One region of the Micromonospora sp. NPDC050417 genome, then DNA from elsewhere that is predicted to be linked to it. Evidence: riboswitches for the same ligand, from Rfam matches in the RefSeq annotation. Region 1 holds a riboswitch; each other region holds the start of a gene.
What was found. A riboswitch is a leader RNA that binds a small molecule or an ion and turns the genes downstream of it on or off. The one in region 1 is predicted to bind cobalamin.
Positions count from the first base shown of each region.

Region 2: another riboswitch for cobalamin. It lies ahead of metE (5-methyltetrahydropteroyltriglutamate--homocysteine S-methyltransferase); the one in region 1 lies ahead of cobN (cobaltochelatase subunit CobN).
Region 3: another riboswitch for cobalamin. It lies ahead of bluB (5,6-dimethylbenzimidazole synthase); the one in region 1 lies ahead of cobN (cobaltochelatase subunit CobN).
Region 4: another riboswitch for cobalamin. It lies ahead of ACIBF5_RS32455 (ribonucleoside-diphosphate reductase subunit alpha); the one in region 1 lies ahead of cobN (cobaltochelatase subunit CobN).

Region 1 covers NZ_JBITIH010000017.1:89,387-97,328, forward strand. Annotated here, with positions in the region: gene ACIBF5_RS22105 (precorrin-8X methylmutase) at 1-428, opposite strand, end outside; gene cobG (precorrin-3B synthase) at 425-1,693, opposite strand; cobalamin riboswitch at 1,830-1,952, shown strand; gene cobN (cobaltochelatase subunit CobN) at 2,074-5,793, shown strand; gene ACIBF5_RS22120 (mycothiol acetyltransferase) at 6,014-6,949, shown strand; gene ACIBF5_RS22125 (cytochrome P450) at 7,070-7,942, opposite strand, start outside.
Region 2 covers NZ_JBITIH010000001.1:56,981-64,922, reverse strand. Annotated here, with positions in the region: gene ACIBF5_RS00205 (hypothetical protein) at 1-259, shown strand, start outside; gene ACIBF5_RS00200 (alpha/beta fold hydrolase) at 650-1,411, opposite strand; gene ACIBF5_RS00195 (PDGLE domain-containing protein) at 1,794-2,309, shown strand; gene metE (5-methyltetrahydropteroyltriglutamate--homocysteine S-methyltransferase) at 2,553-4,793, opposite strand; cobalamin riboswitch at 4,908-5,118, opposite strand; gene ACIBF5_RS00185 (RNA polymerase sigma factor) at 5,330-5,752, shown strand; gene ACIBF5_RS00180 (S8 family peptidase) at 5,752-7,942, shown strand, end outside.
Region 3 covers NZ_JBITIH010000002.1:542,868-550,809, forward strand. Annotated here, with positions in the region: gene ACIBF5_RS05090 (polysaccharide deacetylase family protein) at 1-838, opposite strand, end outside; gene bluB (5,6-dimethylbenzimidazole synthase) at 1,034-1,675, opposite strand; cobalamin riboswitch at 1,705-1,906, opposite strand; gene ACIBF5_RS05100 (SRPBCC domain-containing protein) at 2,046-2,555, shown strand; gene ACIBF5_RS05105 (PQQ-binding-like beta-propeller repeat protein) at 2,610-3,869, shown strand; gene ACIBF5_RS05110 (hypothetical protein) at 4,032-5,060, shown strand; gene ACIBF5_RS05115 (hypothetical protein) at 5,087-5,998, opposite strand; gene ACIBF5_RS05120 (hypothetical protein) at 6,105-6,662, opposite strand; gene hisC (histidinol-phosphate transaminase) at 6,798-7,907, opposite strand; gene ACIBF5_RS05130 (RDD family protein) at 7,907-7,942, opposite strand, start outside.
Region 4 covers NZ_JBITIH010000054.1:41-6,153, forward strand. Annotated here, with positions in the region: gene ACIBF5_RS32450 (ribonucleotide-diphosphate reductase subunit beta) at 100-1,119, opposite strand; gene ACIBF5_RS32455 (ribonucleoside-diphosphate reductase subunit alpha) at 1,167-3,539, opposite strand; cobalamin riboswitch at 3,680-3,913, opposite strand; gene ACIBF5_RS32460 (Gfo/Idh/MocA family protein) at 4,205-5,266, shown strand; gene ACIBF5_RS32465 (MalY/PatB family protein) at 5,359-6,113, opposite strand, start outside.

The sequences.
Region 1 (7,942 bases):
AGGCGGAACAGGGCGGTCGGCGCGTTGCCGACCGCGACCACCGCGCCGTCGAGCCGGTCACCCCAGAGTTCGAGGGCGGCGGCGCTGCGGGTGGTGTCGAGTTCGGCCGCCAGGGCCGGTACCCGAGGGTCGCGCAGGGTGCAGATCACCTCGTTGTCGGCGGGCAGCCGGCTGCGGGTCACACCGGAGGCGACCATCTCGGCGTCGCAGAGGATCGGCGCACCCGCGCGGAGCGCCGCCCGCGCGGCGGAGACCACGTCGGGGGAGTAGCCGACATCCGTCGGCAGGTCGACCATGCCGCAGGCATGGATCATGCGTACGACCACCGTGGCGACATCGGCGGGCAGGCCCGACAGGTCCGCCTCGGCGCGGATCGTGGCGAACGACCGGCGGTAGATCTCCGCGCCGTCGCGGACGTAGTCGATCACGTACCCCTCCGTGCCGCCGCGATCGCGGCAGCGGTCTCGTCCAGCGTCGCCGACCGCGGGCGCGGTCGACCGTCCAGGCTGACCTGGTATCCGTCAACGGTCGCCAGCACCTCGACATGCCGGTCCGCCGGCCGGCCGCAGCGCCGTTCGCAACCCACCCAGTGCACCGGCAGGCCCGTCGGACCCGGTGCCGCCGCCCGATGCACCCGGTTCGCGTCGGCCCGTACGTCGGCGAGCGCCTTGGCGCAGCCAGGGCGCCCGGCGCAGCCGGTCACCCCGACCCAACCGGCGGAGGCGTCGGCCACCAGTCCCTCGGCCGTGAGCGCGGCCAGCCGGCGCTCAGCCTCGCCGGTGCCCAGATCGGGTACGACGACGGTGCGCCACGGAGTGATGTTGATCTCGTCAGCAGCGGCCCGTGCCGTCGCTTCGAGCACGTCGACCTGCGCCACGGTGAGCCGGCCGAGCGGCACCGTCAGAGCCAGCGCCTGCCGCCCGTCGATCTGGGCGATCCGGCCGACCGGCGAACGGGTCGGTGCGGGCGCGGGAGCGAGCCCGCCGGGTGATCCGACAAACGCCGGGTCGAGTGCCGTACGTAGCCGGTGCGCCACCCGCCGTACACCGTCGTCGAGTTCGGCCAGCCGCCAGGCGGTGCCGCCCTGCGCCGCGTACTCGGCGAGGAAGGCATGCGCTGCCCGCAGGGCGGTGCTCGCGCCGGCCGCCGGAGGCACCCGCACGCCCGTGTCGGTGCCGCCCAGCAGCACCGCGAGGGTGTCCGACGCCACGGCGAGCAGACCCACGTCCGCACCGAAGCCGGTCACGTCACCGCGGCCGTCGTCAACCGTGAACAGGAACCGGCCGGGGAGGTCGGCGAGCGCCGGGTCGGCACACAACCCCTGGTCAAGCTCGTCCACCAGGCCCCGGAGATCAAATTGTCCACCCTCGGCTCTGCCGCTGAGTGTGGAAGCGATCACGTTGCGTACGCGTTCATGAGTTTCTGACGGCAACAGGCCCGTGGCCCAGAGCCGGGCGGCCAGTTCCCGCTCCGCACCCGCCGGCAGGCCCCGAAGCTGCACGTTGCCGCGCGAGGTCAGCTCCAGCCCGCCATCGCCCAGTTCGGACGCGGCGGCGGCCAGCACGGCCAGTTGGTCGGCGTGCAACCGCCCACCGGGCACCCGGACCCGGGCCAGGTTGCCGTCGGCGGCGACATGTACGCGCAGCGCCCCCGGACAGGCGTCCGGTGCCGACCGCCCTCGTGGTGACCACACCCGGCGGATACTACGGCCTGGGCAGGGCCAGCCGACCGGCACGCCGGCCGCCGCACCAGCACCCCTGTCGGGCGCGGCTTGACGAACCGGGGTCCGACTCGTGAGAGTGGGAGCCGCTGAAACGCGGCGACAGGTGGAGGAAGCCGGTGTGATCCCGGCGCGGTCCCGCCACTGTTACCGGGGAGCGGACCCCGACATGGTCACGGCCCACACGGGCGGGAAGACCGGGGCGAGCGACGATCCGGGAGCCAGGAGACTCCAGGTCACCGCGCGGCAGGGAACGGACCCGAAGGGCCCGCGCCGGGCCGCAACCGACGAACCCGGGGCGCGGACCCCGAGGGAGGAACCACCATGCCACGCCACGCCCTGCGCGGTGCCCGATGATCCTGCTTCTTTCCACCTCGGACACCGACCTGCTCAGCGCCCGGGCCAGTGGCGCCGACTTCCGGCTGGCCAACCCGGCCCGTACCTCGGTCGAGGATCTGCCGGCCCTGCTCGACGGCGCCGACCTGGTGGTCGTACGCATCCTCGGCGGCTACCGGGCCTGGGAGGAAGGGCTCGACGCGCTGCTGGCCGGGACACTGCCGGTCGTACTCCTCGGCGGTGAGCAGGCACCCGACGCGGAGCTGATGCGCCGCTCGACCGTGCCCGCCGGGGTGGCCGCGGAGGCGCACACCTACCTCGCGCACGGCGGCCCGGCCAACCTCACCGAGCTGCACCGGTTCCTCTCCGACACGATCCTGCTCACCGGACTCGGCTTCGCCCCGCCGGTCGCGACGCCCGAGTGGGGGCGGCTGGAGCGCGAGTCGCGCCAGACCGACGGCCCGGTGATCGCGGTGCTCTACTACCGGGCCCACCACGTCGCCGGCAACACCGCCTTCGTCGAGACGCTCTGCGCCGCGATCGAGGACGCCGGCGGCCGGCCGCTGCCGGTCTACTGCGCCTCGCTGCGCAGCCCCGCGCCCGCCCTGCTGGAAACCCTCGGCGAGGCGGACGCGCTGGTCGTGACCGTGCTCGCCGCCGGCGGCACCCGCCCAGCCGAGGTCGGGGCCGGTGGCGACGACGAAGCCTGGGACGTGGGGGCGCTCGCCGCCCTCGACGTGCCGATCCTGCAGGGGCTCTGCCTGACCAGCAGCCGCGCCGTCTGGGCCGACAACGACGACGGCCTCTCCCCGCTCGACACCGCCACCCAGGTCGCCATCCCCGAGTTCGACGGCCGGATCATCACCGTGCCGTTCTCCTTCAAGGAGATCGACGCCGACGGGCTCACCGTCTACGTCGCGGACCCGGAGCGGTCCGCCCGGGTCGCGGGGATCGCGGTCCGGCACGGTGTGCTCCGGCACACCCCGCCGGAGCAGCGCCGGATCGTGCTGATGCTGTCGGCGTACCCGACCAAGCACGCCCGGATCGGCAACGCGGTCGGCCTCGACACCCCGGCCAGCGTGGTCCGGCTGCTCACCGCCATGCGCGCACAGGGGTACGACATCGGCCCCGCCGACGGCCCGGACGCCTTCCCCGGTGTCAGCGCCGGTGACGGTGACGCCCTGGTGCACGGGCTGATCGCCGCCGGTGGACAGGACCTCAACTGGCTCACCGAGGAACAACTCGAAGGCAACCCGATCAGGATCCCGGCCCGCCGCTACCGGGCCTGGTACGCCACCCTCCCGGCCGAGCTGCGCGAGGAGATGGAACGGCACTGGGGTCCGCCCCCGGGTGAACTCTTCGTCGACACCTCCCGCGACCCCGACGGCGAGATCGTGCTCGCCGCGCTCCGCTCCGGCAACACGGTGGTGATGGTCCAGCCGCCGCGCGGCTTCGGTGAGAACCCGGTCGCCATCTACCACGACCCGGACCTGCCGCCGAGCCACCACTACCTGGCCGCGTACCGGTGGCTGGCCGACGAGTTCGGCGCGCACGCGGTGGTGCACGTCGGCAAGCACGGCAACCTGGAGTGGCTGCCCGGCAAGACGCTCGGCATGTCCGCCGCCTGCGGACCCGACGCCGCCCTCGGCGACCTGCCCCTGATCTACCCGTTCCTGGTCAACGACCCCGGTGAGGGCACCCAGGCGAAGCGGCGGGCGCACGCCACCCTGGTCGACCACCTGATCCCGCCGATGGCCCGCGCCGACAGCTACGGCGACATCGCCCGGCTGGAGCAGCTTCTCGACGAGCACTCGAACATCGCGGCCCTGGACCCGGCGAAACTGCCGGCGATCCGGGCCCAGATCTGGACCCTGATCCAGGCCGCCAAACTCGACCACGACCTCGGCCTCGAAGACCGGCCGCACGACGCCGAGTTCGACGAGTTCATCCTGCACGTCGACGGCTGGCTCTGCGAGATCAAGGACGTACAGATCCGCGACGGGCTGCATGTGCTCGGGGTGGCGCCGAGCGGACAGAACCGGGTCGACCTGGTGCTGGCCATGCTCCGGGCCCGGCAGATGTGGGCCGGACAGGTCGCCGCGCTGCCCGGTCTGCGCGAGGCGCTCGGCCTCACCGAGGACGGCAGCGCCGCCCGGGGCGAGGTGGACCGGATCGAGGAGACCGCCCGCGCGCTGGTGCTGGCGATGGAGGAACAGGACTGGGCGCCCGGTACGGCGGCCGAGGTGTGTGCGGCCGTGCTCGGCGACCCGACAACCGGCCAGGCAGCGGCGACCGGCGACCCGGCGGTCGGCCAGGCAGCGGCGACCGGCGACCCGGCAACCGGCCAGGCAGCGGCGACCGGCGACCCGGCGGTCGACCACGCGCAGGTGGCACGGGTGCTGGAGTTCGCCGCCACCGAGATCGTGCCCCGGCTGGACCGAACCACCGACGAACTGGCCGCCGTGCTGCACGCGCTCGATGGCGGCTACGTGCCCGCCGGCCCGAGCGGGTCGCCACTGCGCGGCCTGGTCAACGTCCTGCCCACCGGCCGGAACTTCTACTCCGTCGACCCGAAGGCGGTGCCGAGCCGGCTGGCCTGGGAGACCGGGCAGGCGATGGCGGACTCGTTGCTGTCCCGCTACCGGGCCGACACCGGCGAGTGGCCGCGTTCGGTCGGGCTCTCCATGTGGGGCACCAGCGCCATGCGCACCGCCGGCGACGACATCGCCGAGGTGCTCGCGCTGCTCGGCGTACGGCCGCGCTGGGACGAGGCGTCCCGTCGGGTCACCGGTCTGGAAGCGGTCGACCTGGCCGAACTGGACCGGCCCCGGATCGACGTGACGATGCGGATCAGCGGCTTCTTCCGGGACGCGTTCCCGCACGTGGTCGCCCTGCTCGACGACGCGGTACGGCTGGTCGCCGGACTCGACGAGCCGGCCGAGTCGAACTACGTACGGGCGCACGCCCTGGCGGACCAGGCCGAGCACGGTGACGAGCGGCGCTCCACGATGCGGATCTTCGGCTCGAAGCCCGGTGCGTACGGGGCCGGACTGCTGCCACTGATCGACAGCCGGAACTGGCGTGACGACGCCGACCTGGCCGAGGTGTACGCGGTCTGGGGCGGGTACGCGTACGGCCGGGGCGTGGACGGGGTCGCGGCGCGGACCGACATGGAGACGGCGTACAAGCGGATCGCGGTCGCGGTGAAGAACACCGACACCCGGGAACACGACATCGCCGACTCTGACGACTACTTCCAGTACCACGGGGGCATGATCGCCACGGTGCGGGCACTCACCGGTAAGGCACCGGCGGCGTACATCGGGGACAGCACGCGGCCGGACGCGGTGCGTACCCGTACGTTGAGCGAGGAGACGGCCCGGATCTTCCGTGCTCGGGTGGTGAACCCGCGCTGGCTCGCCGCGATGCGCCGGCACGGCTACAAGGGCGCGTTCGAACTCGCCGCGACGGTCGACTACCTGTTCGGCTACGACGCCACCGCTGGCGTCGTCGCCGACTGGATGTACGAGAAACTGGCCGAGACGTACGTCCTCGACCCGGAGAACCAGAAGTTCCTCACCGAGTCGAACCCGTGGGCGTTGCACGGCATCACCGAGCGGCTGCTGGAGGCGGCCGACCGGCAGCTCTGGGAGCACCCGGAGCAGGCCACCCTCGACGCGTTGCGCGAGCTGTACGTCCAGACCGAGGGCGACCTCGAGGACGACGGCTCCGAGTAGCCCACCCGTGTAAGGAAGGGGCCCTTGTTAACGCTAGGCGTTAACAAGGGCCCCTTCCTTACCGCCGTGATAGCCGTCCGTGGCGCTCCCGTGATCTAGTCATCGACGATGCCAGTGAAAATGCTTCAGGTATCGGTTGCCACCATCCAAGGTCGAGCCTCCCTCGTCCAATGTCGAGCCGTTCAGGGTCGATGTCGGGCCGCTCCGAAGGGTTCCTCCTGTGACCACGATCCGCGTTGCCCACTCCGACGAACTCCCCGGGCTCGTCCAGTACCCGAACGATGCCGAACGCAACGCCGCGACCGGCACGTACCTGACCGATCTGCTCACCAAGGGCTGCACCCGGCCGCAGTGGTGCCTGGTGGCCGAGGACGACGGCCGGCTCGTCGGCAACGTCGTGCTGTGGACCATGCCCGGCCACGAGATGCCCACCGACGTGGTACTCCTGGAGGCCCCCTGGGACGACCCCGACCTGACCGTCGGGCTCGCGCTGCTCACGGAGGCGGCCACCCTGGCCAGGACGCTCGGCGCCACGGAACTGGGCCACGTGGTGGACTCGCCGGTCCAGGCGTCACAGTTCCAGCGTCACCCCGAGCGGCGCGCGGAACTGTTGCGACGAGCCGGGTTCACCGTCGCCCGCGACGGCCGACGCTTCCGCTGGCTGGCCGGCGGGGTGCTCCTCCCGCAGGACACGCGACTACGGTTCCGGTCCCTCGCCGAACTGGGCCACGAACCCTTCGTCCACCTGCTGGAGACCCTGCTCGTGGAGACCGCCGACGCGCGGCTGACCGAAAACGTGCGGCGGCACGGCCCGCGCAGGGCCGCGGAGCTGCTGTTCGAGGAGTCAGCGGAATTCGACCACGAGCCGCAGTGGTGGGAGATCGGGTACGACGCTGACGGCACTCCGGCCGCGATCAGCCTCCCGGCGTACAGCCCCGCCTTCCCGGTGATCGGCTTCGTCGGTGTCACCCCCGCGCACCGGGGCAAGGGCTACAGTTCGTCGGTCGTGGCACGGGGGACGGCGATCCTGGCCGAAGACGGCGCCACCGAGATCCGGGGCGACTGCGACGTAGAGAACATCGCGATGTTCAAGGGTTTCCAGCGCGCCGGTTACGACAACTTCGCCAACCGGATGGAGTTCACCCGCCCGCTCTGAGTCGTACCCGACCGACGCCGCCGGCTCCTCCTGGTCCGGCGGCGTCGACGCCGTGCGGATTCCGTCCGGTGGCGGTGGAGCGCACCTTTTCAACCCCTTGTTCGTCAGGTTCTTACCGTGTCACCAGGTGATCGGGAGGGATTCGAGGGTGCGTACGGCCATACCCTGACGGAAGCGGAGTTCGTCGGAGGCCACCGCGATCCGTACGTTCGGCAGACGCCGGAGCAGTCCGCGCAGCGCCTCCTGCAGTTCCATCCGGGCGAGTTGCGCACCGAGGCAGTGGTGGATGCCCGCGCCGAAGCCGAGATGCGGGTTCTCCGGGCGGGACAGGTCGAGTCGATCCGGCGCCGTGAAGGCGGCCGGGTCGCGGTTCGCCGCGACGAACGCCGGTAGCACCGCCGACCCGGCCGGCAACGTCACCCCGTTCAGCTCCACCTCCTCGGTGGTGACCCGGGGCAGCATCACTCCGGTTTCGCCGAGTTGGATGAACCGGGTCAGCTCCTCGACCGCGGCCGGGATCGCGTCGAGGTCCGCGCGGAGTCGGGCGAACTCCTCGGGGTGGTGCAGCAGGGTCAGCAGGAACATGTTGATCTGGTTGGTGGTGGTCTCGTGTCCACCGATCAGTACGCCGACGCAGACCGAGACGAGTTCCCGCTCGGTGAGCTTGTCCTCGTCGTCGCTGGCGCTGATCAGTGCGGTGATCAGGTCGTCGCCCGGTTCGGCGCGCTTGGCGTCGATCATCCCCGCGAAGCTGTCGAACGCCGCCTGGGTTCCCTCCGGGTCCCGGCTCCAGTCGCTCATCATCGTGTCCGACCAGGTCTTGCAGAGATACCGCAGGTGCTCCGGTACGCCGAGCAGTTCGCTGATCACCGCGATCGGGAACGGCGTCGAGAAGTGCCGTGCGAGGTCGACCGGCCGGGGCTGGGCCTCCACGTCGTCGAGCAGTTCGTCGACGAGCTTCGTCACCCACGGTCGTAGCTGCTCGACCCGCCG
Region 2 (7,942 bases), on a different contig from region 1:
TTTCGTGCTGCGCAACACAGCCGGGGCACTGGTCACCATGTTTCTCCTGATGCTCGTCCTTCCGCAGGTGCTACGGCAATTCGGCACGTTCACCTCCGCGATAGCTGAGATCCTGCCCGGCTCCGGCACGATATTCATCATCACGCGGCAAGTGCCAGGGATGACAATGACCTCCTCGGTCGCGGTCCTCCTTGCCTGGGGCATAGGCGTCGCGCTGCTCGGCTGGTTACGGCTGCGACGCACCGACGCACACCGATGATCGCCCGCAACGGCACCGGTGTGGGTGTCCAGCAGCGGTAGAAGGCCAGCTCGCCGTCGCTGATCCGGCGGCGCACGAGCAGGCTGTGGCAGTCGCCGGCCTCGCCGGCCGGTGGGCTGATGGTGATCCACGCCGAGTCGTAGTCCCGCTCACCGCACGGGCGGCGTCGCGGGTGGGCCAGGCCCGCCGGTCGAGTAGCTCGGCTTTGATGGTGGCGAAGAACGATTGGCCGCCGCCGTGCCCACAGCGGTTCCAGGGCCTCGCCGATCTGTTCGTCCGCGACCGACCCCAACGGGCGGGCCTCACCGATGCGCTCGGCGGTCTTTCCGACGCCGGTCGCGTAGCTACGGACCGTGTTCGGGTTGCGGAGCACATCCCCGCGTCACGTTCTTATTGCGTCCGCCCGTCGACCGAGCGCCAGAAGTCGCGCAGTACGTCCGCGACCCGCCCGGACCGGTCGAACATCCACCAGTGCCCCATACCATCGAGCCGCTCCACCCGCGCGTCCAGCCGGTCGGCCACCTCCCGGGACCACTGCTCGTTCTCGACCGCGTCCGCCGTGGCGGTAAGCACCAAACCTGGCGCGACGGTCGGCCCAGTGAGCGCGTCGCCCCAGTCGGCGCCTACGTTTGGCCGAGCGGAGCGGTATAGGCCAAGAATGCAGCGGCTCATCAGCTCGTCGTGCGCCGCTGCCATCCGCACCGCCGCCTCCAGCGGCACACCGAGGCTGACCTGAAACGCGATCGAACCGTTCGGGTCATCCGGCGCGGCGTCGCGCCGGGCCGCCAGGACCTGCTCCCCGGTACCCGGCTCCCACAGGCTCACCGCGTACGGATGCCACTCGTAGTCCGGGTGGAAGACCCCGGCCACGTCCACCGCCCAGCTGCGCAACTCGACCTCACCCAAGGTCGCCACCCGCAGCGCCAGCAACGCGCCCCAGTCGTGCCCGACCAGATTCACCGGCTCGTCGAAGCGCCGCAGCTCGTCGACGAGCCAGGCGACATACCCGTCCTTGTCCGGCACGAATCCCTCCGGCACGGGCACCCCGAACCCGGGAAGCTGTAACGCCATTGACTCGACGTCGAGCTGTGCGCGCAGGTCGTCCCAGACCCGGGATGTCTCGGGTACGCCGTGCACGAAGATCACCTTCATCCTCATCACCTCACTCTCACCCTAAGTAATCGACGCTGGTCAGCGCTGGTCGGCCCTTGACGGTACAGTGCTACTTGGTCACCCACTCGGCGCCCGGCTCCCAAGACCCGCCCGCAGCACCTCACCGTGCGGGCCGAGGCTTACACACTGGGAGACGCCGCCTGGGCGGAAGGCGGACGGACTGGTCCGGACGAAAAAACACGAGGTAGCCCGGTATGGCAGAGAGTCGATCTGCTGCGCGGTTGCTTGTCGGGTTATAGTCCAACTCCTTCGATGTCCAGGACGGTTCGCCCCACTGTCCGCTGCGCCCCCGTCTTCAAGGGTATCGATCAAATTTGCCGATGATTCGGACGCAGCTCCGGATATGTGGGCAGCACGGGCGATGTTCGCCCCACCGGCCGACGACCTCACCGGCGATCCACCCGTCCCCAACCTCCTACTGCGGGCGATGAACCATCTTGTCGTCGCTGGCGATGTCGCACCCGGTATCAGTAGTCGGCCCGGTCTGGCCGTGGAACCTGATGACAGGTACGGGCGGCACGAGAGCACTGTCCGGCGCGACGGCCCAGGGCGTCATCGCGGATGCCACCCGGACGGGCTTGACTCCTCGCTCCGTACGGGCTGCACCTTCGACGCCGACGACAACATCACCGGCGGAAGCTGCCCGGCGCAGCAGACCAAGGACCACGAACTCGCCGACAGCCCGCTCGCCGACTACGGCGTGAAGGGGGTGGAGAACGCGTACCTCTCCACCGGTCTGTCCGGGATCGCCGGCGTGTTGATCACCTTCGCCCTCGGTGGTGGCCTTTTCTGGCTGACCCGTCGCCGGGGCACCCGCGCCGGGCCGGAACTTGGTGCGGCGGCTACCACGTCGGCCGCCGCTGTTTCGGGGTGCTGACTTTTGGGGGATCGGAGTTGAGGATCGCGCCGATGGTTGGAGCGAACTTTCTATTAGGAGGGCGGCCTTGCCGGGCCGTGTCAGGGACGCCTCGACGTCGCGGTAGCCGCAGAGTGAGGCGATGCTCGCGGCGGACTTGCGCCTCCTGGTAGCGGTGACGGTCGTCGTCGGTCTCCAGCAACAGGGCGGGTATCCGGGTCAAGCCGGGTGGGTCCCCGAGAGGGCCCACCCGGCGCAGTGTTGTCAGCTCCCGCGGATCTCGGTGGCGGCGGCGACCAGGTGCCGCAGTGATGCCTCGACCTCGGGGTATCCACGTGTTTTGAGGCCGCAGTCGGGGTTGACCCAGAGGCGGCGGGCGGGGACGGCCGCGACGGCTCCGCGTAGTGCGTCGACCACCTCGTCGTGGGTGGGGACCCGGGGCGAGTGGATGTCCCAGACGCCGGGTCCGACGCCTCGGTGGTAGCCGATCGCGGCGAGGTCGTCGAGGACCTCCATTTTCGAGCGGGACGCTTCGATGCTGGTCACGTCCGCGTCGAGGGCGTCGATCGCGGTAATCACCTCACCGAACTCGCTGTAGCAGAGGTGGGTGTGGATTTGGGTGTCGTCGGCGACGCCGCTGGTCGCCAGGCGGAATGCGGCCACCGCCCAGTCCAGGTACGCCTTCTGATCGGCCTTGCGTAGCGGCAGTGTCTCCCGTAGCGCCGGCTCGTCCACCTGGATGACCCCGATCCCGGCCGCCTCGAGGTCGCGGCACTCGTCTCGCAGAGCGAGCGCGACCTGGTCGGCGGTGTTGGCCCGGGGTTGGTCGACGCGGACGAACGACCAGGCGAGGATGGTGACCGGGCCGGTGAGCATGCCCTTGACGGGCTTGCTGGTCAATGATTGGGCGTAGGTGGACCACGTCACGGTCATCGGCGCCTTGCGGGTCACGTCGCCGTAGATGATCGGCGGGCGTACGCAGCGGGAGCCGTAGGACTGGACCCAGCCGTGGTCGGTGGCGGCGAACCCGTCGAGCTGTTCGCCGAAGTACTGGACCATGTCGTTGCGTTCCGGTTCGCCGTGCACGAGCACGTCCAGGCCCAGCGCTTCCTGAAGCCGGATGACGTGCTGGACCTCGGCGCGCATCCGTTCGGTGTAGCCGGCGTCGTCGAGGGTGCCGGCGCGCAGTGCGGCGCGGGCCTTGCGCAACTCGGCCGTCTGTGGGAAGGACCCGATCGTGGTGGTCGGCAGGTCCGGCAACCCCAGCCGTTCCTGCTGGCGGGCGGCCCGGTTGGTGTAGTCGCCGCGCTGCCGGTCGGTGGCGTCGAGCGCGGCGAGTCGGGCCCGGACGTTGTCGTGCCGCCACACCGCCGGGGCGGGCGGCAGAGGTGCGGGCAGGTGCGTGGTGCCGTCGCGTAGCGCGCGTCCGAGCAGGACGACCTCGTCTACCTTCTGCCGGGCGAACGCGAGCCGCTCGTACAGTTGGGGGTCGAGGCGGGTCTCGGCGGACAGGTCGACCGGGACGTGCAGAAGCGAGCAGGACGTGGAGACGGCTACGTGGTCGGCGAGCCCGGTGACCGTCGCCCCGGTGGTGACGGCGGCGCGTAGGTCGGTACGCCAGATGTTGTGGCCGTCGACCAGGCCGGCGACGATGGTCTTGCCGCGCAGCGGGCCTGCGGTGGCGAGCCGCTTGAGGTTGCCCGGTCCGGCGGCCAGGTCCAGTCCGACCGCCTCGACCGGGGTGTTCAGCAGGGCAGGTAGGGCGTCGCCGAGCTCGCCGAAGTAGGTGGCCACGAAGATCTGCGGCCGATCGGCGATCTCACCGAGCCGGGTGTAGGCATGGTGCAGGGCGTCGATCTCGGCGGCGGTGCGGTCGGCGACGTAGGCGGGCTCATCCAGTTGCACCCACGCCACGCCCGCCTCCGCGAACGTGGTGAGGATTCCGGAGTACGTCTCGACCAGCTCGTCGAGGCGGGCGAACGGATCGTCGCCCTTGGCCAACAGCAGGAAGGTCGCCGGCCCAACCAACACCGGGCGGGTGTTGATGCCAAGGTCGCGGGCCTCGGCGTACTCCCGCAGTGCCTTCGCCGGGTTCGCGGCGAAGACGGTACCCGCGCTGATCTCCGGCACCAGGTAGTGGTAGTTCGTGTCGAACCACTTCGTCAGTTCGAGGGCCGGCTCGGCGTCGACACCCCGGGCCATAGCGAAGTAGGTGTCCAACTCGGACAAACCCAGGCGGGCAAACCGGTCGGGAATTGCTCCAACGGCGACCGCGGTGTCGAGCACCTGGTCGTAATAGGAGAAGGTGTTCGACGGGATCGAGTCGAGGCGGGCGTCACGCAGCGTCCGCCAGACCTCAGCCCGCAACGTGGCAGCGATGTTCTCCAGGCTGTCGGCGTCGATGGTGCCGGCCCAGTACGCCTCAACGGCCTTCTTCAGCTCGCGATTCGCGCCGACGCGCGGATAGCCGAGCACGGTGCTCTGACCAAATGCGGTGGTGCTCACAGGGGGTCCTTCCCTCGAAGTGCCCGGCGGGCACGGGAGAGGGGAAGACAGGGCACAGCGAGGTGCCGTCTCTCCGCCCTGGCCCTCCCGAGGGACCGCCGGCGGCGCACACCGGGCGGCGTGCGCAGCGCTGGCAGGTCTTCGGACTCGTGGGCATGACACAAGGTCGCCTACTGGCCGTCGCTTCCCAGACCTTCCGGTCCAGTGCTTGTTGACGGCGGTCGTTCCCACTCACCGCTGCGGGGCAGTCCCGGTTTTCCACCGGGTTCCCTCTTACGACGCCCGACCTGTGAGGGTCGGGCGAACCAGCACCGCCCACCATCGTACGGGTCCCACAACGGTTTACGAGCGAGGCTGTCCGAGACGCGGGACGGGTACCGCCAGCTGGTTGACGTGTCCTCCGATGTCCGCCGCTGGAACGCGGTCGGCACTCGCCGTTCGTCGGCGCTCGGCGACGTGGGCGCCCAGCCCGTGAACCCTTTTCGTGTGGCCTGCGGATAACAGGTGATGGTTCCCCGGTCCGCGAAAGGTCGTGCATGAATCGTTTGAGACGAGTCAGGACCGCCGACGTCGGCGTGCTGACGGACGCGGCGGTGATCGAGCGGTCCGTCCGGGATCCCGGAAGCTTCGCGACGATCTTCGACAGGCGTGAGCCGTACATCCATCGCTACCTGGCGAGGCGGCGCGGTGCCGAAATCGCGGACGACCTGGTCGCCGAGACGTTTCTGGCGGCGTTCCGCCGTCGGGAGCGGTTCGACACCGCCCATCCGGACGCCCGGCCGTGGCTGTACGGGATCGCCACCAACACGGTCAGTCAGCATCGGCGCGAGGAGGCGCGCGAGTACCGGCTGCGGCAGGCGTACGTGCCGGCGACCACCGAGGCGTCGCACGCCGACCGGGTCACCAGCGCGGTCACCGCGCCGAACGAACCCTTGCCAGAAACAGTGGGGAGATGGTGATGCGAAGAAGAACGGCACTGTCGGCGCTACTGGTCGTCGTCACGGCGGCGTCCGGGGTGGTCGTGCCGGAGGCGGCGGCCAGCCCTGTGACGGCTCAGCGGCTCGCCGCCGAAAGCGCGACCGTGACGTTGCTGACCGGCGACACGGTGACGGTCAGCGGTACCCGCGTGGTGAACGTACGGGCGGCGAAGGGCCGGGAACACCTGATGTTCCACTCGTACACCGACGAACGGGGTGACACACACATCGTGCCCGAGGACGCGCAGGCCCTCCTGCGAGCGGGCAGGCTGGACCCGCGGCTGTTCAACGTCACCGAGTTGGTCGACTCCGGATTCGACGACGCCACGGCCCCCCGGCTGCCGCTGATCGTCGACCACGCCGGCCCGACACCGCGCAGCGCGGCCGCCCGGGTGAACCGGGTGCTGCCGGCCGTGGGCGTGACGGCCGTCTCCGTGGAGCGTTCCGCCGTGTACTGGCCGACGGCTCGGAGCGCCGAGCGGGTCTGGCTCGACGGGCGAGTCCGGGCCTCGCTGGAGCACTCGGTGCCGCAGATCGGCGCCCCGGTGGCGTGGAGCGCCGGGCACACCGGGGCGGGTACCACGGTCGCGGTGCTGGACACCGGGATCGACGCCGGGCACCCGGACCTGGCCGACGCGGTGGTGGGCGCGAGTGACTTCACCGGCGGCGCCGACCCCGACGACCGGCACGGGCACGGTACCCACGTCGCGTCCATCGTCGCCGGCCGGGACGCCCGGTACCGGGGGGTCGCGCCGGACACTCGGATCCTCAACGCGAAGGTGCTCGGCGACGACGGCACCGGAAGCGAGTCCTCGGTCATCGCGGGCATGGAGTGGGCCACGTCGCAGGGCGCCGATGTGGTGAACATGAGCCTGGGCGGCAGCCCCAGCGACGGCACGGATCCGCTGTCACAGGCGGTCAACGAACTCACCGCCAGGACGGGCACGCTGTTCGTGGTCGCCACGGGCAACGACCCGGCCAGCATCGAGTCGCCGGGCGCGGCTGACGCCGCCCTGACCGTGGGCGCGGTCAACCGCGATGACGAGCTGGCGGAGTTCTCCGGACGCGGCCCGCGGATCCTGGACGGCGGGATCAAACCGGACATCACCGCGCCCGGCGTCGACATCACCGCAGCGCGGGCCAGGAACAGCGGGCAGGGTGAGCCGGGGCAGAGCCACCTGCCGCTGTCCGGCACCTCGATGGCCACCCCGCACGTCGCCGGCGCGGCCGCGATCCTCGCCGGAGCACACCCGGACTGGAAAGCGGACCAGCTCAAGGCCGCACTCATGGGCAGCGCCGCCCCGAACGACGGGCTGACGATCTTCGAGCAGGGTGCCGGCCGGGTCGACCTCGCCGCGGCCGTCAGGACGACGGTGGTCGCCTTCCCGACGAACCTCAACCTGGGCACCGTGCGGTGGCCGCACCACGACAACCAGCCGATCAGCAGAACCGTTACCTACACCAACCTCGGCACCAGCCCGGTCACGCTCGACCTCGCGGCCGATGTCCGGAGCGAGGACCGGTCCCCGGCACCGGAGGGGATGTTCACCTTCGCCCCCGCGACGCTGACCGTGCCGGCCGGTGGCCAGGCGACCACCACCGTCACCGCCGACACCACCTTCGACGGACCCACCGGCGCCTTCACCGGCGTGGTCAACGCGACCCCGTCGAACGGTGGCGGCGCGGTCCGTACGCCGGTCGCGGTGAGCCGGGAGATCGAGAGCTACGACGTCACCGTGAAGGCGATCGGTCACGACGGGACGCCGGCCGACGAGTACCGCTACCGGTTCGTGCCGATCGACCACATCGGCATCTACAAGGGCTTCGCCACCGGCCCGATCACCCTCCGCCTGCCGCGCGGGGAATACACCTACACCGGCTTCATCTCGGACCCGGACACCGGGCGCCTGGCGGACTTCGCCGAGCCGACGTTCGTGGTCACCCGGGACACCGAGGTGGTCTACGACGCCCGTGAAACCGTGCCGGTCGACATCACGATCGACGACCGGACCGCGCGGCACGTCCAGACCCAGCTCGACTACACCCGCGAACTCGGGAACGGACGCGGCCCTGTCGGCGCGACGACCTGGGTACCGGCCGGGCGACTCCCCGACCTGACCGTCAAACCGTCGACCACCCGCCACGACGACTTCACCTTCACCGTCGAGACGC
Region 3 (7,942 bases), on a different contig from region 1:
CGGAACGGTGGATCGCCTTCAGCGCCGCCAGGAGATCGTCCATGAGCGCCGGTCGGAAGTGCATCAGCAGCACCTCGCCGGGCTTCACCACCTTCGTCGGGGTCTGGTAGCGCACGATCCCCTCGTTGACGGTCTCGGTCCAGTGGAAGACCGCCTTCATGCCGCAGTCGTGCGCGGCTTTCAACGTGGTCGCGTCACGGTTGCCGAACGGCGGGCGGAACAGGACCGGCCGTCTGCCGAACAGTTGCTCCAGCTTGTCCGCCGCCCCGCAGATCTCGTGTTTCTGGAAGGCGTACGACCTGCCCTTCAGTGACGTATGGGTGATGGTGTGGTTTTCCACCACCCCGCCCGCCGACTCGATCTGCTTGAAGTAGGGCGTGTGTTCGGCCGCTGCCGGCGAGTTCAGGAACATCGTGACCGGGATGTGCGCCTCCCGGATGAAATCGATGACCGCTGGTGGACGGGCCATCCCGCCGTCATCGATGGTGATGAAGGCAACCTTCTGGTCGGTCGGCACCCGGAACCAGAACGGGGCCGAACCGTCCTTGGGCAGTTGCACCCGCTGCGGTGGCGGCGCCTCGGGGAAGTCCGGCACCTGGGCGAGATACCAGGCCAAGCTCTTCGGCGCGGGTGTGCCCGCCCCCGACAGCGAAGCCGACGGTGTTGCTGACGGCGTTGCCGGTGCGCCGACCGAGGGCGGGGCGGACGGGCTCGGTCGGCCTGCGGTGGTCGGAGCCGCGTCGAACGTGGGGTGGGCGCCGGCACCAGAGGCGCTCAACGTCAGCAGGGCCAAAAGCGGGAGTACGGAAAGGATGCGACGGGTGGGGGTGGATGTCACGCCGGGACTGTAGCCACCAAACGTGAGGAACCTGTCAGCCCGTGAGGTTGGACGAGGGAGTGCATGATCCATGCGCCGCTGGCTGTTCTGCGGACCGCCGCCAGAACAGCCAGCGGCGCAATGATCATGGCTAGGTGTTCTTGAGGAGGTGTCGTGGTCTTCGAAGAGCGAGCGCATAGCCCGCTCCAGTCCTGGTCAGGAGGGGCGGTGACCAGACGCCCAGCGGTCCTGGTGGATCACCGACGACACCGGGCGTCGCTGGCGCCAGCCGTGCCGCTCCAGGTCCGGCGTCTGCTCCAGATGGGTGACCGGGCCGAGGCAGAGCCACGCCACCGGACGGATGGTGGCCGGGATGCCGAGCAGGTCGCGCAAAAACGGCTCCCGGTAGAACGAGACCCAGCCGACCCCGACCTGCTCGGCGGTCGCAGCCAGCCAGAGGTTCTGGATCGCCAGACAGACCGAGTAGAGGCCGGCGTCGGCGATCGCGTGGCGGCCCAGCACCGCCGGCCCACCCCGTTCCGGGTCGTACGTCACCACGACCGACAACGTCGACTCGCGTACGCCATCGATTTTGATTCGGGCGAACCGTTCCGCCGCCGCACCGTCGAGAGTGGCCGCGAAGGTGTCCCGTTCCCGCTCCACGTGCCGGTGGAACTCCTCCCGCAGCTCCCGATCGCGGACCAGGATGAAATCCCACGGCTGGGAGAGACCGACGCTCGGCGCGGCGTGCGCCGCCGTCAGGATTCGGTCCAGCGTCTCGTCGGGGATCGGCGCGCCGGTGAACTGGGCACGTACGTCCCGGCGACGGTGGATGGTTTCGTAAAGTCCGGTGTTCAAGGCAGGCTCCCGCTGCGCTCGCGCCCCTGACGGGGCCGGTGACGCGAGGCCGGTCTTCGGACTCCCGGATCTACGCTGGTCACCCGCCTTCCCAGCCCCTCAGGGGCCAGTGGCTGCGTCTGGTACGCGTGGGTGGCAGCTCCCCGGTCACCGCGGCGGGCCCGTGCCGGATTCACACCGGCTTCCCGATTCTCCCCGCTCGCGCGGGGCACCTCGCAACGTTTGTGCCACCGCGCACAATAGCGGCACCGGACGGGTGGACGGCCTCGGGACGGGGAGCCCGTCACCAGCGTCACGTTCTCCTCGCCGTCCACCAAACTTCGCCCCGATCGTCGGCCACTCGCCTTACCGTGGAGGCTCGGGAGGTGCGATGGCGACGGTGGCGGTGACCCGGGTGGTGGACGCGTCAGCGGACGAGTTGTGGCGGGTCTTCACCGACCTGCCCGGCCGGGGCGGCTGGCTCTCCACGGTCACCGGGATCGACGTGCTCACCCCAGGCCCACTCCGGGTGGGCAGCACCTGGCGGGAGGGGCACCGGCTGCCGGACGGGACCGAACTGGCCGAGGAGTTCCAGGTCGAGGAAGCGGTCCCGCCCCACCGGCTCACCGTCACCTCCGCCGGCATCGGCGTCGAGTACCGGACCGCGTACACCTTCACCCCGATCGAAGGACGGCGGCGTCGACGTACCGGCCGGACGGCGGTCAGCGTGGTGCAGGAAGGGACGGTCACCACCCCGCACGGGCGGCTGCTGGCGCTGGTCTTCGGTGGGCTGGCCGCCCGTACCGTCGAGGGCGTGTTGCGTCGCGACCTCGCCGACCTGGCCGCGGCGGTCACCGCCGATGGCCGGGAGCGCCGGGGCGGCCCGGCCGCTGCCGCCTGACCTGCCGGATTTCGGTCCGCGCAGGCTCGGTAGGGTCGCGGGCGGAGGTGCTCGATGCGATCTCGCAGCGGTGGGCTGTTACGGCGCAGGCCGGCCGCCGCCGTGATCGCGGCGGCGCTGGTCGTCGCGGCGGTCGCCGTGATCGTGTACCGCGTCCTCTCGCCCGCCGAGGTGCTCACCCCCGCTCGCACCGGCTACCCTGCCCCGGTCAGCGCGGCAACCGGGGTCGTCGGCACGCTCGCCTCGGCCCCGCTGATCGTGGACGGCCGGCTGCGGATCTATGCCACCGACCGCCAGGTCCGGGCCGACCAGCCGGTCGACGCCCGGACCCGACGAACCCCGTACTGGTCGTACCGGCGTTGGCCGGCGGAGCTGATCGGCATCGTGGCCAGTGGCACCACCGTGGTCAGCCGCTGGTCGGACGGGGACCTGGTCGCGCAGGATGCCCGTACCGGCCGGATCAGGTGGCGGGCCGACGGCCCTCCGCCGGGACACGGGTACGACGGGCGCCGCACCGGGGCCAGCGTCAACTACACCCCCGCCGGCCTGATCCTGGCGACCGGACGCAGCGGTCGGACGGTGCTGGTGGTGATCGGCGGTTCCGGGCTGCGTGGTCTGGACCTGGCCGACGGCGAGCAGTTGTGGCGGGTCGACATCGACGGCGCCTGTCGGGCCGGTGCACTCACCACCACCGCCGGCCAACTCGCCACGGTCGACGCCTGCGCGGCTCCGCAGACGGTGGAGTTCCACGACGTGGAGACCGGTGACCTGGTCCGGCGGTGGCGACCTGAGGATGCCGGCTCGGAGTTGGGGTTGGTGCCGCTCGGCTGCGGCAACGGCGAGTCGAACTGCCCGGGAATGCGTACCACCAGCGCCGGGACCAGCCGGGGTTGGCTGGTGGACGGGGACGAGCCGGTGCCGGTTCCGGTGCTGGACCCGACGGATGTGGTGCTCGACGGCGACGTGGCGCTGACCCCGAGCGGGCGGGAGCTGGTGGCCCGTTCCGTACGCGACGGCACCGAGTTGTGGCGGCGTACCGGCCCCGAGATGGCCCGGATCGTGGCCGTGCAGCCGGGGCGGTTGCACCTGCTCACCGACGCGCACGAGTTGATCACGCTCAACTCGATGACCGGTGCGCAACGGTCGAGCTTCCCCCTCGTCGCCGGTGACGAGGTCGTGCCGTGGCGGACCGGATTCGTGTACGCGGCCGACGGTTTCGTGGCGGTGGAACGGCTGGCGGCGGCGGCCCCGCCGGACGCGGCCGACCCACAGTTCTACGCGGCTCCGCAGCCGGTCATCCTCGCCGCCACCTGAGCCCCCTTACCGCTGGCGGGCGGGGGTCGGGAGGTGATTGACCAGAAACCACCGGGTCGATCAGTAGCGCCCGCAATCCGCACTTATCAGGGCATAAGTAGAAGTATCTTCACGTAGCGACTGACTCCACCGTTCGACGTTCAGCGAAAGTGGGGAAGATTCATGCATCGCGTACGTGCCTGGGCGATCCTCGTGCCAGCCTGGTCGATGACGCTGGCGCTGATCTGCCTCGTAGCCCCGCCCGCACCGGTCGGCGCCGACCCCGGTGACTCCGAGAACGCCGTCGGAATCCAGTTGATGGAGACGCCGCTCGACCGCAAGGACGACCCACGGGCCCGGACCGCCATTGTCGACCACCTGCCGGCCGGCGGTGAGATCCAGCGAAAGCTCAAGGTCAGCAATCGGACGGACCGCCGGCAACGGGTCCAGCTCTACGCCGGAGCCGCGACCGTCGAAGGCGAGCGGTTCCGGTCCGGCGACGGACGGGCCGTCAACGAGCTTGCCTCATGGATCTCTCTCGACACGGACGAGATCGACATGGCCGTCGGCAGGACCGTCGAGGTGATCGCCACCGTGAAGGTGCCGGGCAACGCCTCGGCCGGTGAGCGGTACGCGGTCATCTGGGCATCGGCCACCTCCGCCCCGGAGCCGGGCAGCCTGGTGACCGAGGTGCACCGGGCCGGTGTCCGGCTCTACCTTGGCGTCGGCACCGGTGGCGAACCACCGTCCTCCTTCGACATCGACGAATTCGTCCCCGGACGGGCTCCCGGCGGTCAGCCCTCCCTCACCGTGCGGGTACGCAACACCGGTGGCCGCGCACTCGACATGACCGGCAAGGTGTCGTTCGTCGGCGGGCCGGGCACAGCGGCCGGCCCGTTCGACGTGGTAGACGGCACCACACTCGCCCCCGGCGAATCAGGGTCGGTGCAGGTCGCACTCCCGCCCGACCTGCCGGGCGGGACGCGTCAGGCGGAGGTGGCACTCGCCAGCGGCCTGGTACGGCGTACCGCCGCGGCCGAGGTGGCCTTCCCAGCGCCGGACGTGCCCAGGTCCCCGGGTTCCCTGATCCGCAACCCGACCGTGTGGTTCAGCGGCTCGCTCGCCGTCGGCGTGGTGGTCCTCCTGTCCGGCCTGGCGCTGGTGTTCCGGTCACGCCGTCGTCGTCAACTCGCCACCGACCGGGAGAGCTGACCGGCGCCACCCGGGTTCCGGGTCACTCATCCCGACACGGCGGTACGGCGCCGGGACCGACGGATCAGGAGCAGCAGGCCGGTGAGGACGACCAGCCCCACCACGAGTGACCCGGCGACCAGCGCCCAGAGCGGGCCGAGTCGACTCAGTGGGGAGCCGGGTTCGCCGACCCGTCCCGGGTCCGGGAAGGTGATTCGCGCGGTGGCGCTCTCTTTCACCTGCCCGCTCGCCAGGGCGACGTCGATCTGCCAGGGGCCGTTCGGCAGTTCGCGGGGGAGTTGTGCGAGGACCGTCCCGGACTCACCCGGGGTGATCGTCGTCCCGTCCACCACGTCGAAGGGTCCGGCGCGCAGGTCGGCGGGGCCGTCGGAGAGGCTCACCGAACCGGTCAGGTCCAGGGCGCGCTCGCCGGTGTTGCGGACCGCGATGCGCACGGAGGGGACGCCCAGGGTGTCCCGGGCCGGGGACAGCTCACCGATGGTGAAGCTGGACGGGGGTTCGCCACCGGGCCCGACACTGAGATAGGTCCGTACGCCCACCCGGTGGATTTTGTTGACGTTCGCCGTCGGATCCGGCGCGGACGAGACCGAGGCCCAGATCACGGCGTACCGTTCGCCTGCCGACGCCTGGGGCGGCACCGTGATCGTCGCGCGGAACCGGGCCTTGCCGCCGGGTTCCAGTTCCAGCGTCTCCCGGTCCAGCGAGATCCAGGAGGTCAGCTCGTTCGGGGTCCGTGCCGCACCGAACACGAACCGCTCCTCCTCGATCGTGGCGGCGGCCGGGTAGAGATCGACCCGTTGTGTCTTGGCGGTCTTGTTCGCCACCAGCAGTTGCCGCTTGATGACGGTGCCGGGCGGAAGGTGGTCGACGATGTACCGGAGGGCACGTGGGTCGCCGCGGCGGTCGGTCGGCGCTTCGAGTAGCTGAATGCCGATCATTTCCTGTCCGGGGTCCGGTTCGGCCGCGCTGGCCTGGGCGGAGAAGCCCAGGCCAGCGAGGCAGAGCAGCGCGAGTGCTACGCGTCGGGCCGACCGGCCCCGGCGGCTACGCCACCGAATGTGTCACCGTCCCGGTGTAGACGCCCGCCACGTTGGCCAGCGGTACGTTCACCTCCAGGGTCGGGTTCCAGGTGGCGGTGTTGTTGCCGGTGCCGCCGGTGTGCGTGAACGCGGTGAGCGGCGTGGTGTCGTCGAGTGGCGCCGCGGCTGCGGCGTTGACCTGCCCCGGCGTGAACGTGCCGTTACCGGTGGTCGCGGTCGCGGGACCGGACCAGTAGTCGACCTGTGAGGCCAGCACGGTTTCGGTCGGCGTCGCCGTTCCGGTGGTGAAGTCGGTCGAGGTCACCGTCGCTTCCCAGGACGCGTCCGGCTCGGCCCGGGAGTCATCGACGGTGACCGGACCGATCTGCCCGTCGATCACGGTGCCGGCTTCACCGGTACCGAGGTCGGCGGTGGCGGGTGCGGTGATGTCGAGGGTGCCGGCGAGGATCTCGAAGGTTACTTCCGTGTCGTCGGTCGGAGCCGCCGCCGCCGGCATGCCGGTGAGCGCTACCGCCGCTGCGGCGGCGGCAGCACCCACCACGAAGATTTTGGCAAAACGCACGAGTTATACCCCTATGGTCTCGAAGTAGCGGGCTGGTCGCAATGCCGGTTGGCTGGCATTACGGGGCTACTTCGAAAGCTAGGGCAGTATGCCCGTGTTGGTGGCAAAAGTAGCAAATAAGGGCTTTATGCCCGCCTAGTCGGTAAGAAGGGCGGTCTCCGCCACCGCGAGGAAGGCGTCGTTCTCGACCGGAGCGCCGATCGTGACCCGTACGCCCTCGCCGGGGAACGGCCGGACGATCACGCCATGGGACTCGCAGGAGCGGGCGAACTCGACCGACCGGTCGCCCAGCGGCAACCAGACGAAGTTCGCCTGGCTCTCCGGCACCTCCGGTAGCAGCTTGCGCAGCGCCACGGTGACCCGGTCACGTTCCGCCACCACCAGGGCACAGCGGCGACGTACCTCCTCGGCCTGTGCCAGCGCGGCGACCGCACCCGCCTGTGCCACCGTGCTGCTGGAGAAGGGGGTCACCACCTTACGCACCGCGGCGGCGACCTCCGGGTGGGCAACCAGGAAACCGATCCGCAGCCCGGCCAGCCCCCACGCCTTGGAGAGCGTCCGCAGAACCACCACGTTCGGCCGGTCACCGTAGGCGGTCAGCCCGTCCGGCACCCCGGGGTCGGTCACGAACTCCCGGTACGCCTCGTCCAGCACCACCAGCACGTCGTCCGGGACCGCGTCGATGAACCGGTCCAGCTCGGCCCGGCGCACGCTGGTGCCGGTCGGGTTGTTCGGATTGCAGACCAGCACCAACCGGGTCTGGTCGGTCACCGCCTCCGCCATCGCCGTCAGGTCGTGGCCATGCCCGGCGGTGTTCGGCACCCGTACGCTGGTCGCGCCGTTGGTCGCCGTGATGATCGGGTACGCCTCGAACGAGCGCCACGAGTAGACGATCTCGTCGCCGGGCAGGCTCGTGACCCGGGCCAGATGCTCGGCGAGCGCGACCGAGCCACAGCCGGTCGCGATCCGGTCGGCGGAGATGCCGTACTGCTCGGAGAGGGCCGCACGCAGGGCAGTCGCCGCCGGGTCCGGGTAGCGATGCGCCAGCGCGGCGGCCTCCGCGACCGCCTCCACCACACCCGGCAACGGGCCGAACGGCACCTCGTTGCTGGCCAACTTGATCGCCTCGGCCATGCCAAGCTCACGGGCCAGGTCAGCGGGATTGCGCCCCGGTACGTAGCTCGGCAGCGAGGCCAGGTCGGGTCGGGTCAGCCGGTTGGGCTGGCTGCGGTCGCGGCCGGTCATTACGTGGGCCCTCCTGAGGTGTCCGATCGGTCGCC
Region 4 (6,113 bases), on a different contig from region 1:
GGGGGGCGCCCCCGGGGGGGGGGGGGGGGGCGGCGCGGCGGCGCGGGGGGGGGGGGGGGGGGGGGGGGCCCCCCCCCCCCCCCCCCCCCCCCCCGCCGCTCAGAAGTCGTCGTCGAAGCTGACCGTGCCGGTCACGCCCACCTGGTACGCCGACACCCGTCGCTCGAAGAAGTTCGACAACTCCTGCACGTCCTGGAGTTCCATGAAGGCGAACGGGTTCTTTGACCCGTACAACGGGGGCAGGTCGAGCTGGGCCAGCCGCCGGTCGGCGACGTGTTGCAGGTACTCGCGCATGTCGGGCAGGGACATCCCGGAGACACCCTGTTCGAGCAGGTCCTCGGCGAACTGCACCTCGCACTCGACCGCCTCGGCGAGCATCTCCCGTACCTGCCGGGCCATCTCGTCGTCGAACAGGTCCGGCTCCTCCTGACGTACGGTGTCGACCACGTCGAACGCGAACGCCATGTGCATCGACTCGTCGCGGAACACCCAGTTGGTGCCGGACGCGAGCCCGTGCAGCAGCCCCCGGGAGCGGAGGAAGTAGACGTAGGCGAAGGCGCCGTAGAAGAACAACCCTTCGATGCAGGCGGCGAAGCAGATCAGGTTGAGCAGGAACGCGCGCCGCTCCTCGCGGGTCCTCAGCTCACGCAGCTCGAAGACGGAGTCGATCCAGCGGAAGCAGAACTCGGCCTTGCGGCGGATCGACGGGATGTTCTCGATCGCGTCGAAGGCGGCGAACCGCTCGCCCTCGTCCGGCACGTACGTGTCGAGCAGGTTCAGGTAGAACTGGACGTGCACGGCCTCCTCGAAGAGCTGCCGGGACAGGTAGAGCCGACCTTCGGGGGAGTTGACGTGCTGGTAGAGGTTGAGCACCAGATTGTTGGCGACGATGGTGTCGCCGGTGGCGAAGAAGGCGACCAGCCGGCTGACCAGGTGCCGTTCGGCCGGCGATAGCCGATCCAGGTCCGCCAGGTCGGAGTGCAGGTCGACCTCCTCGACCGTCCAGGTGTTCTTGATGGCGTCCCGGAAGCGGTCGAAGAAGTGTGGGTATCTCATCGGGCGCAGGGTCAGGTTCATGCCCGGGTCGAGCAACATCGCTGTCCTTGTCGTGCTGGTCATCGTGGTGCCTCACTGTGCGTCAGGATCGTGGACGGAAGCGGGTGGGGCTACTGGCAGGCCTCGCAGGACTCCGGGTTCTCCAGCGAGCAGGCGAGCGTCTCGGCGTCGACGGCCAGCACCGGCCTGTTGATCGCCACGGTGGCCTGCTGGATCCGGGTCGCCGGGCGGGAACGCAGGTAGTAGGTGGTCTTCAGCCCCGACTTCCACGCGTACAGATACATCGAGCTGAGCTTCCCGATGCTGGGGGCACTCATGAACAGGTTCAGTGACTGACTCTGGTCGATGAAGGGCGAGCGGGCGGCGGCGAGATCGATCAGCGCCCGCTGGGGCAGCTCCCAGGCCGTACGGAACAGCTCCCGTACCTCCGCCGGCAGTGCCGGGAGACCCTGGACCGAGCCCTCCGCGCGCTTGATCTCGGTACGGATCTCCTCGGTCCAGAGACCACGCGACTTGAGTTCCCGAACCAGGGCGGTGTTGATCTGGAGGAACTCGCCGGAGAGCGTCTCCCGCTTGAACAGGTTGGAGACCTGCGGCTCGATGCACTCGTAACACCCGGCGATCGAGGCGATCGTCGCCGTCGGGGCGATCGCCACCAGCAGTGAGTTACGCAGCCCGTGGGCGGCGATCCGCTCCCGCACCGTGGCCCAGCGCTCCGACTGCGACGGGGTGACCCCCCAGAGGTCAGGCTGGAGGTGGCCCCGCGCGGCCCGGGTCTGCGCGTACGCCGGATGCGGGCCGAACCGTACGGCCAATTCCGCCGAGGTCTCCAGGGCGGTCAGGTAGATCTCCTCCGAGATCCGGGTGGAGAGTTCCCGCGCCCGGTCGGAGTCGAACGGCATCCGGAGCGCGAAGAACACGTCCTGCAGGCCCATCAGGCCGAGCCCGACCGGCCGCCAGCGCGGGTTGCTCGCCGCCGCCTCGGCGCTCGGGTAGTAGTTGATGTCGATGACCCGGTCGAGGAAGAGCACCGCGGTACGCACCGTCTCGCGCAACCGCTCCCAGTCGAGGTCGTCGCCGGCCACGTGCGCCGCCAGGTTCACCGAGCCGAGGTTGCAGACCGCTGTCTCGCCGTCGCCCGAGACCTCGACGATCTCGGTGCAGAGATTGGAGAGGTGCACCACGTTGCCCGGTTCGGCGGTCTGGTTGCAGAGCCGGTTCGACGGGTCCTTGAACGTCATCCACCCGTTGCCGGTCTGCGCCAGGGTGCGCATCATCCGCCCGTACAGGTCACGGGCCTTGACCTGACGCACGAACCGGCCCGCCGCCTCCGCCGCCCGGTAGGCGGCGTCGAACTCGTCGCCCCACAGGTCCGGCAGCTCCGGCACCTCGGCCGGGTCGAACAGCGACCACACCTCGTCGGCTTCGACCCGACGCATGAACTCGTCCGGTATCCAGTTGGCCAGGTTCAGGTTGTGCGTACGCCGGGCGTCCTCACCGGTGTTGTCGCGAAGTTCGAGAAACTCCTCGACGTCCGGGTGCCACGGCTCCAGGTAGACGCAGGCCGCGCCCTTGCGTCGGCCACCCTGGTTGACCGCCGCCACGCTCGCGTCGAGGGTCCGCAACCACGGCACGATCCCGTTGGAGAGGCCGTTCGTGCCCCGGATCAGCGCGCCCCGGGAACGTACCCGGGACCAGGCGATGCCGATGCCGCCGGCGAACTTCGACAGCTTCGCGACCTGGGCGTACCGGTCGTAGATCGAGTCGAGTTCGTCGCGGGGCGAGTCGACCAGGAAGCAGGAGGACATCTGGGTGTGCGCGGTGCCGGAGTTGAAGAGGGTGGGGGAGCTGGGCAGGTAGGCCAGCGACGACATCAGCCGGTAGAAACCGATCGCCTCGGCCGGGGTCTCGGAGAGTCCGCAGGCGACCCGCAACAGCCAGTACTGCGGGGTCTCCACGGTCAGCCGGGTCACCGGGTGGCGCAGCAGGTAGCGGTCATAGACCGTACGCAGTCCGAAGTACTCGAACCGCAGGTCGGCCGTGGGATCGATCGCGTCGTCGAGTTTCCGGGCGTTGACCGACACGAACCGCGCCGTCTCGTCGCCGATCAGCCCCTGCTCGTGACCGAGCCGGATCGCCTGGCTGAACGAGGCGATGCCCTGGTCGCGTACCTCCTTGTCGACGTACCCGGCGAGCAGCCGGGCGGCGAGTCGGGAGTACTGCGGCTCCTCACCGGTCATCTCGGCGGCGGTCTGGATCGACAGCCGGTCCAGTTCGGCCGTGGTCGCCCCGTCGTAGAGGCCGCTGATCGTCTTCGTGGCCACCCGCAGCGGGTCGATCTCGGTCAGATCGTCCGCCCACCGCGCCACCGCCCGGACGATCTTCTGTACGTCGACCGGCTCGGTCGCACCGTTGCGCTTACGGACGTGCATCTGCGTACGGCGTTGACCCGGTGCGAGTGGGTTTCCCTCGCCCGTCACCATCTCCGTGACCGTCACCTGTCACTCCTCGTGCTCGTCGTCGACGAGGTCCGAGCGCGCAGGCAGGCGGAGACGCGCAGCCCAGGGGGTCGCGTCGCAGCCGTCGACCGTCCCGCGCGGTCTCGGACCGCCGCGCTCGGTTCGCCGGGCGCGGCGCTACTGGCAGGTCTTCGGACTCGCGGGCGCGGCCACGGAAACCCGTGTCCTCCTACTGGCCGTCGCTTCCCAGGAGGTGACCGGCGGGTGCCGGTGCTCCCAGTGCTCTGTGACGGCGGTCGTTCCCACTCACCGCTGCGGGGCAGTCCCGGATTCACACCGGGTTCCCTGTTGCCTCAGCCGGCTGGATGTCCGGCTGAACCAGTTGCGTCACGAACTATATATGGGGCGGTAGGGATAAACGAACACCAGATGTCGTGTCGCGTTCGTGTCCTGGTGGGATCGCCCCCGGCCCACCGGATACCGACCGCACGGCCGAGGTGCACCGCACGGCGAGAGGCCCATCGCTGACAGCTCGGCACAAGGTGACTCTCCGGCCACTTCAGGTGAGAAGACCGACGCATAACCATGGAGGCGTGTCGGGTTGGGCGCCGGGCGTACGTTTCGGTCGAGCACGACCACGAAGCAGTGGGCGTGCCCGCCTGCCCCGAGGGATGCCTAAGGTGGGCCGGATGAGAGACGAGACGAAGTTCGCGTTGATCGGGTTCGGCTGGCGGGCGCAGGCGTTCTGGCGGTTGTCCGCCGCGTTGCCCGACGTGACCTGCGTCGGGGCTGTGGTTCCCACACCCCGGACACTGCCGGTGCCGTACTTCGGTTCGCTCGCCGACTGCCTGGCGACCGCCCGCCCGGACTTCCTGGTGACCGCCCTGCCCCGAGCGGTGAACGCGGACGTGGTCACGGCGGCGGTGGCGAGTGGCGTGCCAGTGCTGACCGAGACCCCGCCCGCGTCCGATGTCGCCGGACTGCGTCGGCTCTGGGACGAGGTCGGCGAATCCGGCCTGGTCCAGGTCGCCGAACAGTATCTGCTGATGCCCGCACACGCCGCCCGCGCGGCGGCGGTCCGCTCCGGGATCATCGGTACGCCGACCCAGGTCCAGGTCTCCTCGACGCACCAGTACCACGCCGTCTCCCTCATCCGTGGCCTGCTCGGCGTCAGTCACGACCCGGCCACCATCCGGGCGAGTCGGACCACCGCACCGCTGCTCGACCCGCAGACCCGCCAGGGCTGGACCGACGACCCGACACCGAAGCCCGCCACCACCACCATCGCCACCCTGGACTTCGGCGACGGCCGCTCCGGGCTCTACGACTTCACCGACAACCAGTCACGCAACCAACTACGGTTCCGGCGACTCCTCGTCCGGGGCACCCACGGGGAGCTACGCGACGACGAGATCGTCCACCTGGCCGCACCCCGGGCGATCGTGCGCACACCCCTGGTACGGCGGCAGACCGGTCACGACCTGGACCTTGACGGCTTCGACACCGAGACCATCACCCTTGGTTCCGAAGTCCTCTACCGCAATCCCTATCCGGGCCTGCGCTGGAACGACGACGAGATCGCCACCGCGACCCTGCTCCAGGCCATGGCCGCATGGGTACGCGGTGAAGGCCCGCCGCCGTACCCACTGGCCGACGGGGCACAGGACCACCTGATCGGCCTGGCGGTCGAAGAGGCCGCCGACACCGACCGTACGGTCACCACGACCACCGAGGCGTGGGCGCTCGGCTGAGCTGTCGCACCAACCGAAGAGCGGTCAGGCGAACCGGTAGCCGGTCAGGTACTCCGGCACCGCGATCCTGGTCCCGGGGGCGCCGGATCGACTCAGCGTACGGCGGTGGCCATCCGACGTACCGCTTCGGTGATGATCTCGGGGGAGGTGGCGAGGTTGAACCGGACGTGGCCGGTGCCACCGGTGCCGAAGTCGGGTCCGGGCACGAACGCCACCCGGCCACGTGCCAGGAACACCTCCGCCGGGTCGGCGGGCAGATCCAGGGCGCGACAGTCCAGCCAGGCCAGGTAGGTGCCGTCCGGCGGTCGGTACCGGACCAGTGGAAGCTCCTCGGCGAGCAGTTCGCCGAGGAGCTTCCGGTTGTCGTCGAGGCCCGCCAGCAGGTTGTCCAGCCAGGAGCCGCCGAGTCGTAGCGCCGCGCTGTGGGCGATGACGCCGAGGTGGCTGGGGCCGTCGCCGACCTCCGGTGGCATCCGTGCCAGGTCGACCGCCGCTTCCGGTCCGGCTACCGCCACCGCAGCCTTGAGTCCGGCCAGATTCCATGCCTTCGACGCCGAGAGCAGCGCGAAGGCGTTCGCCGCGGCGGGCAGCGACAGGTACGGAACGAAGGTCGCGCCCGCGTACACCAGCGGCGCGTGGATCTCGTCCGCCACGACCCGTACGCCGTGTCGCTCGGCCAACTCGGCGACCGTGGTCAACTCCTCACGGGTGTGCACCGTCCCGGTCGGGTTGTGTGGGTTGCAGAGCAGGTAGGCGGCGCGCCGCCCGCCGACCACGGCTTCGGCGAACGCCCGGTCCAGGGCATCCGGGTCGAGCCGGTGCCGCACGTTCAGCGGGGCCTCGACGA